2 linked regions of the Noviherbaspirillum saxi genome follow. The protein of the gene in region 1 interacts with the protein of each later gene in a pairwise test. Links are inferred from orthologs where the notes say so. Each region holds a gene or a part of one and is shown on either strand. Other genes may lie near its edges.

Region 1 (6,096 bases):
CGCGCGCGGGCGCGAAGTGCCACTGACACAGGAAGAACTCGGGCACTTGCTGGGCAAGTCGCGGCAAAGCATTTCCAAACAGTTACATGCGTGGGAACAAAACGGCTTGATAAAAACCAAATATGGACGCATATCGATCAGGCAGCCCGAGGTTCTCGCATCGCTCGCCTATCCCGAACAAACGAGGAAACGGACCGTAAAGCCTTTAGCGCCACTCCCGGACACGTCCTCACTCAAGGAAGTTTCATGAATGCACCTCAGAAAGGCCTGGTCCACTACCGTGTGGATGAATTGCCTTTTGAAAACTCGTTTGCCGGCTTGCCCGCTTCGTTTTATACGCGCCTGCAATCGACCCCGGTTCCTGCGCCCTACCTCGTCGGTGCCAGCGCCTCGGCCGCAGCATTGATCGGACTCGATGTGACCGCATTGAGCGAGCAGCATGCGATCGACGCTTTTTCGGGTAATCGCGTATTACCCGGATCCGAACCGCTGTCAGCCGTCTATTCGGGCCATCAGTTCGGTGTATGGGCCGGTCAGCTCGGCGATGGGCGAGCGATCCTGCTGGGCGATGTGCCGGCCATGGACGGCTCGCATCCGGACCGCTTGGAGCTTCAGATCAAGGGTGCCGGCTTGACGCCCTACTCCCGCATGGGAGATGGCCGCGCAGTGCTGCGTTCATCGATACGCGAATTTCTCTGCTCGGAAGCGATGGCCGCGCTTGGCATTCCGACCTCGCGTGCCCTCTGCGTGACCGGCTCCGACATGCTGGTAATGCGCGAAACGCCGGAAACCAGCGCGATCGCCACCAGAATGGCGCCGACCTTCATCCGTTTCGGCTCGTTCGAGCACTGGTTCTACAACGACCGCAAAGATGAATTGAAGATCCTTGCCGACTATGTCATCGATCGCTTTTATCCTGCGTTACGTGCGACGGCGCAGCCTTATGCGGCACTACTGACCGAAGTGACGCGTCGCACCGCCGAGCTGATGGCGCAGTGGCAAGCGGTCGGCTTCATGCATGGCGTCATGAATACCGACAATATGTCCATTCTCGGCCAGACCATCGATTACGGGCCATTCGGCTTCATGGAAGCCTTCGACGCTGGACATATATGCAACCATAGCGATCATCAGGGTCGCTATGCGTACCATATGCAGCCGCGCATCGGTCAATGGAATTGTTTCGCGCTTGGGCAGGCATTGTTGCCGCTGATAGGCGAAGTCGATGATGTCCATGTGGTGCTGGCAATCTACAAGTCTGCCTACGAAAACAAATTCGACCAGCTCATGCATGCAAAACTCGGCCTGCATAGCAATCTCCCCGAGGACGGCAAGCTCATCGAAGCCATGCACGAGCTGATGCAGAAAACCCATGTCGACTTCACATTGTTCTTCAGACGTCTTGCGGGACTTCAGGTCGACAATCCTGCGGCTGATGAAGGCATCCGCGATTTATTCATCGATCGTCCTGCCTTCGACGCATGGGCTGCGCAATATCGCCTGCGCCTTCGTCAGGAAAACAGCGACGATGCGGTACGCAAAGCCGAAATGCATACCGTGAATCCGAAATTCGTTCTGCGCAATTACCTTGCACAAATTGCGATTGAAAAAGCGCAAAATAAGGACTTTTCCGAAGTTGCCCGCCTGCTCGCTGTCCTGGAACGCCCGTTCGACGAGCAGCCCGAAAACGAAAGCTATGCTGAACTGCCGCCCGACTGGGCAAACGAACTTGAGGTGAGTTGCTCATCATGACAAACAAAGTAACGAAGACCGACGCCGAATGGCGCGCCGCACTTGAGCCTCTGGAATATCAGGTAACCCGCCACGCGGCGACTGAACGCGCCTTTACCGGGAAATACTGGGATCATCACGAACACGGCATCTATGTTTGCGTATGCTGCAATACCCCGTTGTTCGAGTCCGATACCAAATTCGATTCGGGTTGCGGCTGGCCCAGCTATTTCAAGGCACTGGATCCGGCCAATGTTTCCGAGCGGATCGACCGCAGTCATGGCATGATACGCACCGAAATTCTCTGCAATGTGTGCGACGCGCATCTCGGCCATGTATTTCCGGACGGTCCGCCTCCCACAGGGCTGCGCTACTGCATCAATTCCGCGTCGCTGCGTTTTGAACCCAGCTAATCACGCCTTTACGAAAGATCCTCCACCGATATGAAGTTCCTGTTCGATCTCTTCCCGGTCATTCTCTTCTTTGCAATGTTCAAATGGGGAGAAGGCCATGCGGACTCCGCGCAGGCCCTGGCGCAGCAGTACTTGTCCGGATTGGTCTCCGGCGGCGCCGTGACCGCCACCCAGGCGCCGATCATGCTTGCGACAGCGGTGGCAATCATCGCGACGATAGGACAGATCGGCTATCTGCTCATGCGTGGAAAAAAGGTCGATACCATGCTGTGGGTGTCATTTGCCATCATTACCCTGTTTGGCGGAGCGACCATCTATTTTCACAATGAAACTTTTATCAAGTGGAAGCCGACCGTGTTGTATTGGTGTTTCGGCGCGGCACTTGTCGTCAGCCAGTTTCTGCTGGGTAAAAACCTGATTCGCCTGATGATGCAAAAGCAGCTTTCCTTGCCGGATGCGGTATGGCAAAAGCTGAATTTGTCCTGGGCTGCATTCTTCGGCGCAATGGGCTTGGTCAATCTGTATGTGGCCTATAATTTTTCCACAGCGTTCTGGGTCAATTTCAAGCTGTTCGGCTTTACTGGACTCATGCTTGCCTTTGTGATCGCACAAAGTCTGATGTTGTCGCGCCATGTCAAGGATCAGCAATGAGCGAACGTATCGAGAAAATTCGTGACCGGCTCATTGCAACTTTCGCACCGCTGGAATGTCAACTCGACGATGAGTCCCACCTGCACGCCGGTCATGCAGGTGCCGCTTCGGGCGCAGGCCACTACAAGCTTCGCCTCGTCTCTGAACGCTTTGCCGGCCTGAATCGCATAGCGCGGCACAGGCTGGTGTATGATTGCCTCCGTGACATGATGGCAACTGAAATTCACGCCATCAACATCATTGCCGTCGCGCCGTCTGAACTCTCCGCGTAGACGCGCCTGAATTTGGTTTAATCTCTTATTTTTTTCAGATGTTAGGACTACATAAATGACTTTGAAACCTGCTCGCCTGCTGATGTTGCTTGTCGGCGCTCTTGCTATGCCAGTTATGGCGCAAAACCTCGCCGTCGTGAACGGCAAACCCGTTCCCTCCTCGCGCGCCGATGCCATGGTCAAGCAACTGTCGGCACAAGGCCAGCAGGACTCGCCGCAACTGCGCGCGATGGTCAAGGAAGAGTTGATCAACCGCGAAATCCTGATCCAGGAAGCCGACAAGCTGGGCTTGAGCAATTCGGCCGAAGTGAAGAATCAGGTCGAAATCGCCCGCCAGTCGATCGCGATTCGCGCGCTGGTGCAGGATTACCTGAAGAAGAATCCGGTCAAGGATTCCGAGATCCAGGCTGAATACGACAAGTTCAAGTCCCAGGCCGGCGACAAGGAATACCATGCCCGTCACATCCTGGTTGAAAAAGAAGACGAAGCCAAAGCCATCATCACCAAGCTCAAGGGCGGCGCCAAGTTCGAAGAGCTCGCCAAGCAATCGAAAGATCCGGGTTCGGCAGCCAATGGCGGCGACCTCGATTGGGCCTCCCCTGCTTCTTTCGTCAAGCCATTCTCGGATGCGATGACTGGTTTGCAAAAAGGCCAGATCACTGAAACACCGGTCAAGACCCAGTATGGTTTCCATGTGATCAAGCTGGAAGACGTGCGCGCTGCCAAGATCCCGACACTAGAAGAAGTCAAGCCGCAGATCGCCGAATCGCTGCAACAGAAAAAGCTGCAGGCTTTCCAGGAAGACCTGCGCAAGAAAGCAAAAATTCAGTAACAGCTTGCGGGTGGTGTATTCAGGCCACCCTCGCCTTCGGGCGAACAAACAAAAAGCGCTCCATTCGGAGCGCTTTTTTTATACCGTTGTAGTGCTTCGACCATAATGGCCAGACTGACGTTGGCGGATTCGTGCATGACTCCGCCAACATATAGACAGCGTACTTTTTACCCAACCCACTTCCGCGCATTGCGGAACATGCGCATCCACGGCGAATACTCGCCCCAGCCTTCCGGATGCCAGGAATGCTGCACCGTGCGGAATACACGCTCGGCATGCGGCATCAATACCGTAAAGCGGCCGTCCGGCGTGGTGACCGATGTGATGCCTTGAGGCGATCCATTCGGATTGTACGGATAGGTTTCGGTCGGCCTGCCGTTATTGTCGATCCAGCGCATCGCGACGATGGCTTCGTCGATATTGCCGGTCTGCGAGAAGTCGGCGTAGCCTTCGCCGTGCGCTACCGCGATCGGGCTCTGCGTACCCGCCATGTCGTTGAAGAAGATCGATGGCGAGTTGGTGACTTCGACCATTGCAAGGCGCCCTTCGAATTGCTCGGACTTGTTGCGCGTGAACTTCGGCCAGGCATGCGCGCCCGGAATGATCGATTTCAGATTGCTCATCATCTGGCAGCCATTGCAGATGCCGAGTGCAAAGGTATCGCCGCGGTTGAAGAATATCGAAAACTGTTCGACCAGCTTGGCGTTGAACAGAATGGTTTTCGCCCATCCTTCGCCGGCACCCAGCACATCGCCATACGAAAAACCGCCGACCGCGATAAAGCCGCTGAAGTCATCAAGACGCGCCCGGCCGGCAATCAGGTCGCTCATGTGCACGTCTACCGAAGTAAAGCCGGATTTATGCATCACATAGGCGGTCTCGATATGCGAATTCACACCCTGCTCGCGCAGGATGGCAACCTTGGGCTTAGCGCCGGTTGCGATGAATGGCGCGGCGATATCGACCTGCTGCTCGAAGGTGACGATAGGCGTCATGCCGGGATCGGCGGCGTCGAGAATGCGTTCGTATTCCGCATCCGCGCATGCAGGGTTGTCGCGCAGACGTGCGATGCGCCAGCTGGTTTCGCTCCACAGGCGCTGCAGTTCCGTACGCGGCTGGCTGTAGACCAGTTTGGCGTCGCGCATGACTTCGATCACATCGCGATCGTTGAGCTTGCCGATGATGTGGCTGCAGGCACCCAGATCGTATGAGCGCAGCACGGCCATCACGTCGGACTTCTGCTCTGCCCTTACCTGGATCACGGCACCCAGTTCTTCATTGAACAGGGCGCGCAGCGACAGTTCGTTGCGGCGCTCCGCTACCTGGCCTGCCCAGTTCTTGGAATCACCCCAGTCGGATGCATGCTCGCCTTCCATTGTCAGGATGTCGAGGTTCAACGACAAGCCGGTACGGCCGGCGAATGCCATCTCGCACAGCGTGGTGAACAGGCCACCATCGGAACGGTCGTGGTAAGCAAGCAGCTTGCGTTCGTTGTTGAGTTGCTGGATCGCGCAGAAGAAGGCCTTCAGGTCTTCCGGGCTGTCCACGTCCGGGACTTCATTGCCAATCTGCTGCATCACTTGCGTCAGCGCCGAAGCACCCATGCGGTTCTTGCCGCGTCCGAGATCAATGGCGATCAGCACCGTGTCGCCGGCGTCGGTACGCAACTGCGGCGTAAGCGACAGCCGCACGTCCGGCACCGGGGCAAACGCGGACACGATCAGCGATACCGGCGATGTCACTTCCTTGGCGCCGCCTTCATCTTTCCAGGTGGTGCGCATGGAAAGGGAATCCTTGCCGACCGGGATGCTGACACCGAGCGCCGGGCACAATTCCATGCCGACGGCCTTGACCGTATCGAACAGCGCCGCATCCTGACCCGGCTGGCCGCAGGCGGCCATCCAGTTGGCGGATAGCTTGATGTCCGAAATGTCAGCGATAGGTGCGGCGGCGATGTTGGTCAGCGCTTCGCCGACCGCCATGCGCCCGGAGGCTGCCGCATCAATCACCGCGAGCGGTGTGCGCTCGCCCATGGACATGGCTTCGCCGCGATAGCCTTCGAAACTCATGGTCGTGACCGCGCAATCGGCAACCGGCACCTGCCATGGGCCGACCATCTGGTCGCGCACCGAAGTCGCGCCCACGGTACGGTCGCCGATGGTGATCAGGAAGGACTTGTCGGCAACGGTCGGCAGGC
Region 2 (6,146 bases), 1.4 Mb from region 1 along the record:
TACTTCCTTGAGTACAACAACTTCATTCCGGCTGATCCGCTGAAGACACCGCCGCACATTGCGCCGGTCTGGTATTTCACACCTTTCTATTCAATCCTGCGTGCGACGACTTCGCAATTCATGTACGCATTGATCGCCGGTGTGATTGCCTATGTCGCGCTGGTGCTGCTGAAGACGCGTCTTTCCGGCGCCATCAAGACTGCGATTGCAGTCATCGGCGCGGTCATCGTGATTGCAATGTTCGTATTCGACGCAAAGTTCTGGGGCGTCGTGCTGATGGGCGCATCGGTGGTGATCCTCGCGGGTCTGCCATGGTTCGATCATTCACCGGCGAAATCGATTCGTTACCGTCCAACATGGCACGGCTATGTCTACCTGGTATTCGGCATTGCTTTCCTTGCGCTCGGCTATCTCGGTGTGCAGGCTCCGACACCGGTGGGCACCCTGGTTGCGCAGATCTGCACGTTCATCTACTTCGGCTTCTTCTTGCTGATGCCATGGTGGAGCACAATGGGCCGCTTTAGCCCGGTGCCTGATCGTATTACGTTCCAGCCCCACTAAGCCGCAAAAAGGGAAATAAGAACCATGAAATTGTTGAAAAAACTGATTGCGGTCTTGGCTCTGGCGCCCGCATTGACGCTGGCCAGCGAGGCGACCTTTCCTCTGGACCAGGCGCCGGACAGGACACGCGACTTGTCGTCGCTGCAGAATGGCGCAAAGCTGTTCGTCAATTACTGCCTGAATTGCCATTCGGCATCGGCTATGCGTTACAACCGTCTGAAGGACATCGGCCTGACAGAAGAGCAGATCCAGAACAATCTGCTGTTTACTTCTGAAAAAGTTGGCGACCTGATGACGGTCTCGCTGTCGCCCAAGGACGCGAAGACCTGGTTCGGTGCAGTGCCGCCGGATCTGTCGGTGATTGCCAGGGCGAAGGCTTCTGGTGAAGGTTCCGGTGCTGATTGGCTGTACACCTATTTGCGCACCTTCTACAAGGACGATACCCGTCCGACCGGCTGGAACAACCTGGTATTCCCCAACGTCGGCATGCCGCACGCCATGTGGGAACTTCAGGGTGTGCGTAACGTCAAGTTCGTCGACGAGAAAGATCCGCACGATGCAAGCAAGGTCGTGCCTAAGTTCAGCGGCTTCGAACAAGTCAAGCCGGGCACGATGACGGCGCTCGACTTCGATAATGCAACGGCGGACCTGGTTTCCTACCTGGAGTGGATGGGCGAGCCGGCACAGAACACCCGTAAGCGTCTGGGCGTAATTGTTCTCTTGTTCCTCGGCGTCTTCCTCCTGCTGGCATGGCGCCTCAACGCGTCGTACTGGAAAGAAGTCAAGTAATCTTTCGCCTGCATCCGAAAGGATTGCAGGTTCTTATTCCAGGGTGAGCCGTACGACGTCTCACCCTTTTGTTTCTAAGGAACTACAACATGATGGTTCTCTATTCAGGCACTACCTGCCCGTTTTCCCAACGCTGCCGTCTCGTACTGTTTGAAAAAGGCATGGACTTCGAGATTCGCGATGTCGACCTGTTCAACAAGCCGGAAGATATCTCGGTCATGAATCCTTACGGACAAGTGCCGATTCTGGTTGAACGCGATCTGATTCTGTACGAATCCAACATCATCAACGAATACATTGACGAGCGCTTTCCGCATCCGCAACTGATGCCGGCGGATCCGCTGATGCGTGCCCGTGCAAGGCTGATGCTGTTCAATTTCGAAAAGGAATTGTTTGTTCACGTGCATACGCTCGAAAACGACAAGTCCAAGGGCTCCGAAAAGGTCCACGAAAAAGCGCGCGCGGAAATCCGAGACCGTCTTACAACACTGGCGCCGTTGTTCCTGAAGAACAAGTACATGCTGGGTGATGAATTCTCGATGCTGGACGTCGCTGTTGCGCCCTTGCTCTGGCGTCTGGATCACTACGGTATCGAACTATCGAAGACGGCTGCCCCTCTGATGAAATATGCAGAACGCATTTTCTCTCGTCCGGCCTATATTGAAGCATTGACGCCGTCCGAAAAAGTAATGCGTCGCTAAGTATCTCTGTACATGCCTGCAGCCGAACAGGTTGCTCACGCTTCTGTAGGCTTGCATGCATTGAGTTCAGGAAATCATGTCTGAAATTTCTACAAAGCCCTATTTGTTGCGTGCCATTTACGAATGGTGCACCGACAATGGCTATACTCCTTATCTGGCTGCCGCGGTCGATGCGAACACGCTCGTGCCGCGCGAATTCGTGAAGAATGGCGAGATTGTCTTGAACATCAGCTTTACTGCTACAAGCGGGCTGAAAATGGACAATGATTTCGTTAGTTTCCATGCACGCTTCGGCGGTGTATCGCGAGAGATTTCCATTCCTGTCGATAATGTCGTTGCGATCTATGCACGCGAAAACGGTCAAGGCATGGCATTCGAAGTAACCAATCTGCCAGCACGTGGCGAGGAGGGAGCGGGCGAAGAAGAGGCGGCAAAGTCACCGGCACTTTCTGCGGTTCCCTCGGTCGAAGAAGCAGCACCTCGTCCAGCAGAAGGTACGAATCCCCAGGATGACAACGATCCACCAAAAAAAGGTGGAAGACCTACCCTGACTCGGATCAAATAGCGTATAATTGTTGTCTTCAAGTTTTCGCCGGCTTAGCTCATTTGGTAGAGCAGTTGACTTGTAATCATCAGGTGGCCAGTTCGAATCCGGCAGCCGGCACCAATAAAAACCCGTAATCAGAAATGATTACGGGTTTTTCCTTTTGTGGCATGTGTTTTTGCTGCGGCACGCACACAAGAGTTATCGCCATGCGGCAAGCCATCAGGGGCGCCAGTCGGATGGCGAAGATCAATGTCAGTCGTCTTGCTTCATGCCGTTCCAGCGCGGCGTCAGTGTATGCGGAATGGCAAACAGGTCCAGCACGCGACCGACTGTATGATCGACCATTTCAGTAATGCTTTGCGGGCGATGGTAAAAGCCGGGAAGGGGAGGAAAGATAATCCCGCCCATTTCCGTCACGGCGGTCATGTTGCGCAGGTGAGCTAGATTGAACGGTGTCTCGCGTACCATCAGAATCAGCCGCCGGCGCTCCTTGAGTACCACGTCAGCAGCACGGCTGATCAGATTGTCCGACAGACCGTGCGCTACGGCAGCCAGGGTTTTCATCGAGCAAGGTGCGATGATCATTCCGTCGGATTGAAATGACCCGCTTGCGATTGCCGCTCCCACATCACGAATATGATGCACGACATGGGCAAGCGCTTCGACTTCCTTGCGTCCCATGCCGAGTTCCTGATGCAGATTCAACACACCTGCGTCGGAGACCATCAAGTGCAGTTCGATGCCCGGTATTTCGCGTAGTACCTGAAGCAGGCGTACGCCATAGATGGCGCCGGTAGCGCCGGTGATCGCAATGATGATCCGTCTCACCGGCATTGTGGATTGTGCCGTCTTTGCGGACACGAGCGCCTCAAGCCTTCAGCAGGGTCTGCAGTTCACCGGATTCGTACATCTCTGTCATGATGTCGGAGCCACCGATGAATTCGCCCTTGACATACAGCTGTGGGATAGTGGGCCAGTTGGAGAATTCCTTGATGCCTTGACGCACATCTGCGTCTTCGAGCACGTTGATCGTGACGATGTTGTCGACGCCGCAGGTTTTCAGGATTTGAATGGCGCGTCCGGAAAAGCCGCACTGCGGGAATTGCGCCGTCCCCTTCATGAACAGCACGACAGGGTTTTGTGTCACGGTCTCTTTGATCCAGGATTGTATGTCGCTCATGGTGTAACCTCGAAAGTGGAAAGATGTTCACCATTATATGAAAAACACTGGCTCAGGGTGACGGCAAAGCGATCTGCCGGGCATGGAAAGCCGACGCCGAGAAAACCCGGGCAGGTTTCCTGCACCTAGAGCAGATTTCGTGTCGGTGTATGGGAGACGCGGGTTGATTTGGGGGGGCAGGGCAAGGCGCGAGGAGTGCCGTGTGGCGAGCCACACAAACGACGAACAACGCGGCCATGCGCGGCAAAGCGGCCCGCAGCGCCCGTGCACTGATACGAAATCTGCTCTAACGTTCAGCGTCCCGGCACACCGAAAAACGCCGGACGCCGATCCTCACGACTTCAGTTTCGCAAAAGCGGCCGCCATCGCATTGTTTGTTGAGACAGGTTGCGCACGCTGCTGATGCTGCGACAGGCGTTTCGCATCATTGCGGTCGCCGCGCTGCTCGGGGCGGGCACCGGCCGGCTGAGGTGCATCGGACAAGCGCATGGTCAGCGCGATGCGACGACGCTTTTCATCGACTTCAAGGACTTTGACCTTCACCACCTGACCCGCCTTGACCACGGTATGCGGGTCGCGCACGAAGGTATTGGACAATGCCGAAATATGCACCAGGCCATCCTGATGCACGCCGATATCGACGAATGCGCCAAATGCCGCAACGTTCGTCACCACACCTTCGAGAATCATGTCCGGGCGGAGGTCCTTGATATCTTCCACGCCGTCCTTGAAGGTTGCGGTAGTGAATTCCGGACGCGGGTCGCGGCCCGGTTTTTCCAGTTCCTTCAGGATATCGGTAATGGTCGGTACGCCGAATTTTTCATCCGCATACTTGGCCGCGCTGATCGACTTGAGCAGCTTGCTGTCGCCGATCACGCCTTTCACATCCTTTTTGATATCGGCAAGAATTTTTTCCACGACCGGGTAGGATTCGGGATGCACCGCCGATGCATCGAGCGGATTGTCGCCGTTCATGATGCGCAGAAAACCCGCGGCTTGCTCAAAGGTCTTTTCCCCCAGCCGCGGCACTGAACGCAGCGCGGCGCGGGAGGTGAACATGCCCTTCATGTCGCGGTAAGTCACGATGCTCTGAGCGACGCTCGCATTCAAGCCCGACACCCGTGCCAGCAAGGGCGCCGAAGCAGTGTTGACATCGACACCAACCGCATTCACGCAATCCTCGACAACCGCATCCAGTGAGCGTGCAAGCTGGGTTTGACCGACGTCGTGCTGATACTGTCCGACACCAATGGATTTCGGATCGATTTTCACCAATTCAGCGAGCGGATCCTGCAGGCGCCGGGCAATCGATACGGCGCCGCGCAGGGATACATCCAGTTCCGGCAGTTCGCGCGAGGCAAACTCGGATGCGGAATAAACCGACGCGCCTGCTTCCGACACAACGATCTTCGTCAGCTTGAGTTCCGGATGTTGCTTGATCAAATCCTGGGCCAGCTTGTCGGTCTCGCGCGAGGCGGTGCCGTTGCCGATCGAGATCAGCGCAACATTGTGTTTTTGCGCAAGCAGCGCCAAGGTATGCAAGGAGCCGTCCCAATCATTGCGCGGCTGATGCGGATAAATGGTGGTCGTATCGACCACCTTGCCGGTCGCATCCACCACGGCGACTTTCACGCCGGTACGCAGCCCCGGGTCCAGGCCCATGGTTGCGCGCGGACCGGCCGGTGCCGCCAGCAGCAGGTCCTTCAGATTGCGGGCAAACACATTGATCGCTTCGATTTCGGCGCGCTCGCGCAAGCCGGTCATCAGCTCTGTTTCAAGGTGCATGAATACCTTGACGCGCCAGGTCCAGCGCACGGTGTCGGCCAGCCACTTGTCGGCGGGACGGCCCTGATTGCTGATGCCGAAACGCACCGCAATGCGGCCTTCGCACGGGTTGTGCGGCGCATCCCATTTCGGCTTCTCTTCTTCCGTGTCCAGCCGCAGCGACACATTCAGGATTTCTTCACGCCGGCCGCGAAACAGCGCCAGCGCGCGGTGCGATGGAATCGTACTGATCGTTTCCGAATAGTCGAAGTAATCTGCAAACTTGGCGCCTGCATCTTCCTTGCCCTCGACCACTTTCGACTCGACGATGCCATGGTCGGTCAGATATTCGCGCAAGGCCTGCAACAGCGTCGCATCCTCGGCAAAGCGTTCCATCAGAATCTGGCGCGCGCCATCAAGTGCCGCCTTGGTATCGGCCACGCCGGGATTGTCGCCATTGTCGGTCGTGAAGGCTGGTTTCAGGAACTTGGCCGCTTCTTCTTCCGGGTTCAGCGTTGGGTTGGCGAGCAAGGCATCTGCCAGTTCGGTCAGGCCGGCTTCCGCCGCGATCTGTGCCTTGGTGCGACGCTTCGGTTTGTATGGC

Evidence for each region.
Region 2: the proteins of D3871_RS08095 (region 1) and grxD interact in binary tests that used the Escherichia coli proteins (3 or more experiments, as listed by UniProt). The link is inferred for Noviherbaspirillum saxi from one-to-one orthologs.

Annotation. Positions count from the first base shown.
Region 1 is NZ_QYUO01000001.1:1,717,166-1,723,261, reverse strand. The notes cover bases 1,521-4,429. They hold D3871_RS08095 (BolA family protein), read left to right. Parts: upstream 1,521-2,791; coding sequence 2,792-3,067; downstream 3,068-4,429. Other genes in these bases: purL (phosphoribosylformylglycinamidine synthase), read right to left, coding at 4,067-4,429; D3871_RS08090 (peptidylprolyl isomerase), read left to right, coding at 3,123-3,899; D3871_RS08100 (septation protein A), read left to right, coding at 2,175-2,795; msrB (peptide-methionine (R)-S-oxide reductase MsrB), read left to right, coding at 1,749-2,144; D3871_RS08110 (protein adenylyltransferase SelO), read left to right, coding at 1,521-1,752. Outside these bases: D3871_RS08115 (Crp/Fnr family transcriptional regulator), read left to right, coding at 1-250; more of D3871_RS08110, read left to right, coding at 247-1,520; more of purL, read right to left, coding at 4,430-6,096. UniProt on the Escherichia coli protein: Transcriptional regulator that plays an important role in general stress response. Has many effects on cell morphology, cell growth and cell division. Acts by regulating the transcription of many genes, including dacA (PBP-5), dacC (PBP-6), ampC and mreB.
Region 2 is NZ_QYUO01000001.1:3,136,094-3,142,239, reverse strand. The notes cover bases 2,123-5,081. They hold grxD (Grx4 family monothiol glutaredoxin), read right to left. Parts: upstream 3,779-5,081; coding sequence 3,467-3,778; downstream 2,123-3,466. Other genes in these bases: D3871_RS14800 (Tex family protein), read right to left, coding at 4,112-5,081; D3871_RS14810 (UbiX family flavin prenyltransferase), read right to left, coding at 2,851-3,432; D3871_RS30240 (hypothetical protein), read right to left, coding at 2,684-2,848; D3871_RS14820 (ClpXP protease specificity-enhancing factor), read left to right, coding at 2,128-2,616. In the rest of the region: D3871_RS14835 (cytochrome b), read left to right, coding at 1-561; D3871_RS14830 (cytochrome c1), read left to right, coding at 586-1,350; D3871_RS14825 (glutathione S-transferase N-terminal domain-containing protein), read left to right, coding at 1,440-2,051; more of D3871_RS14800, read right to left, coding at 5,082-6,146. UniProt on the Escherichia coli protein: Monothiol glutaredoxin involved in the biogenesis of iron-sulfur clusters.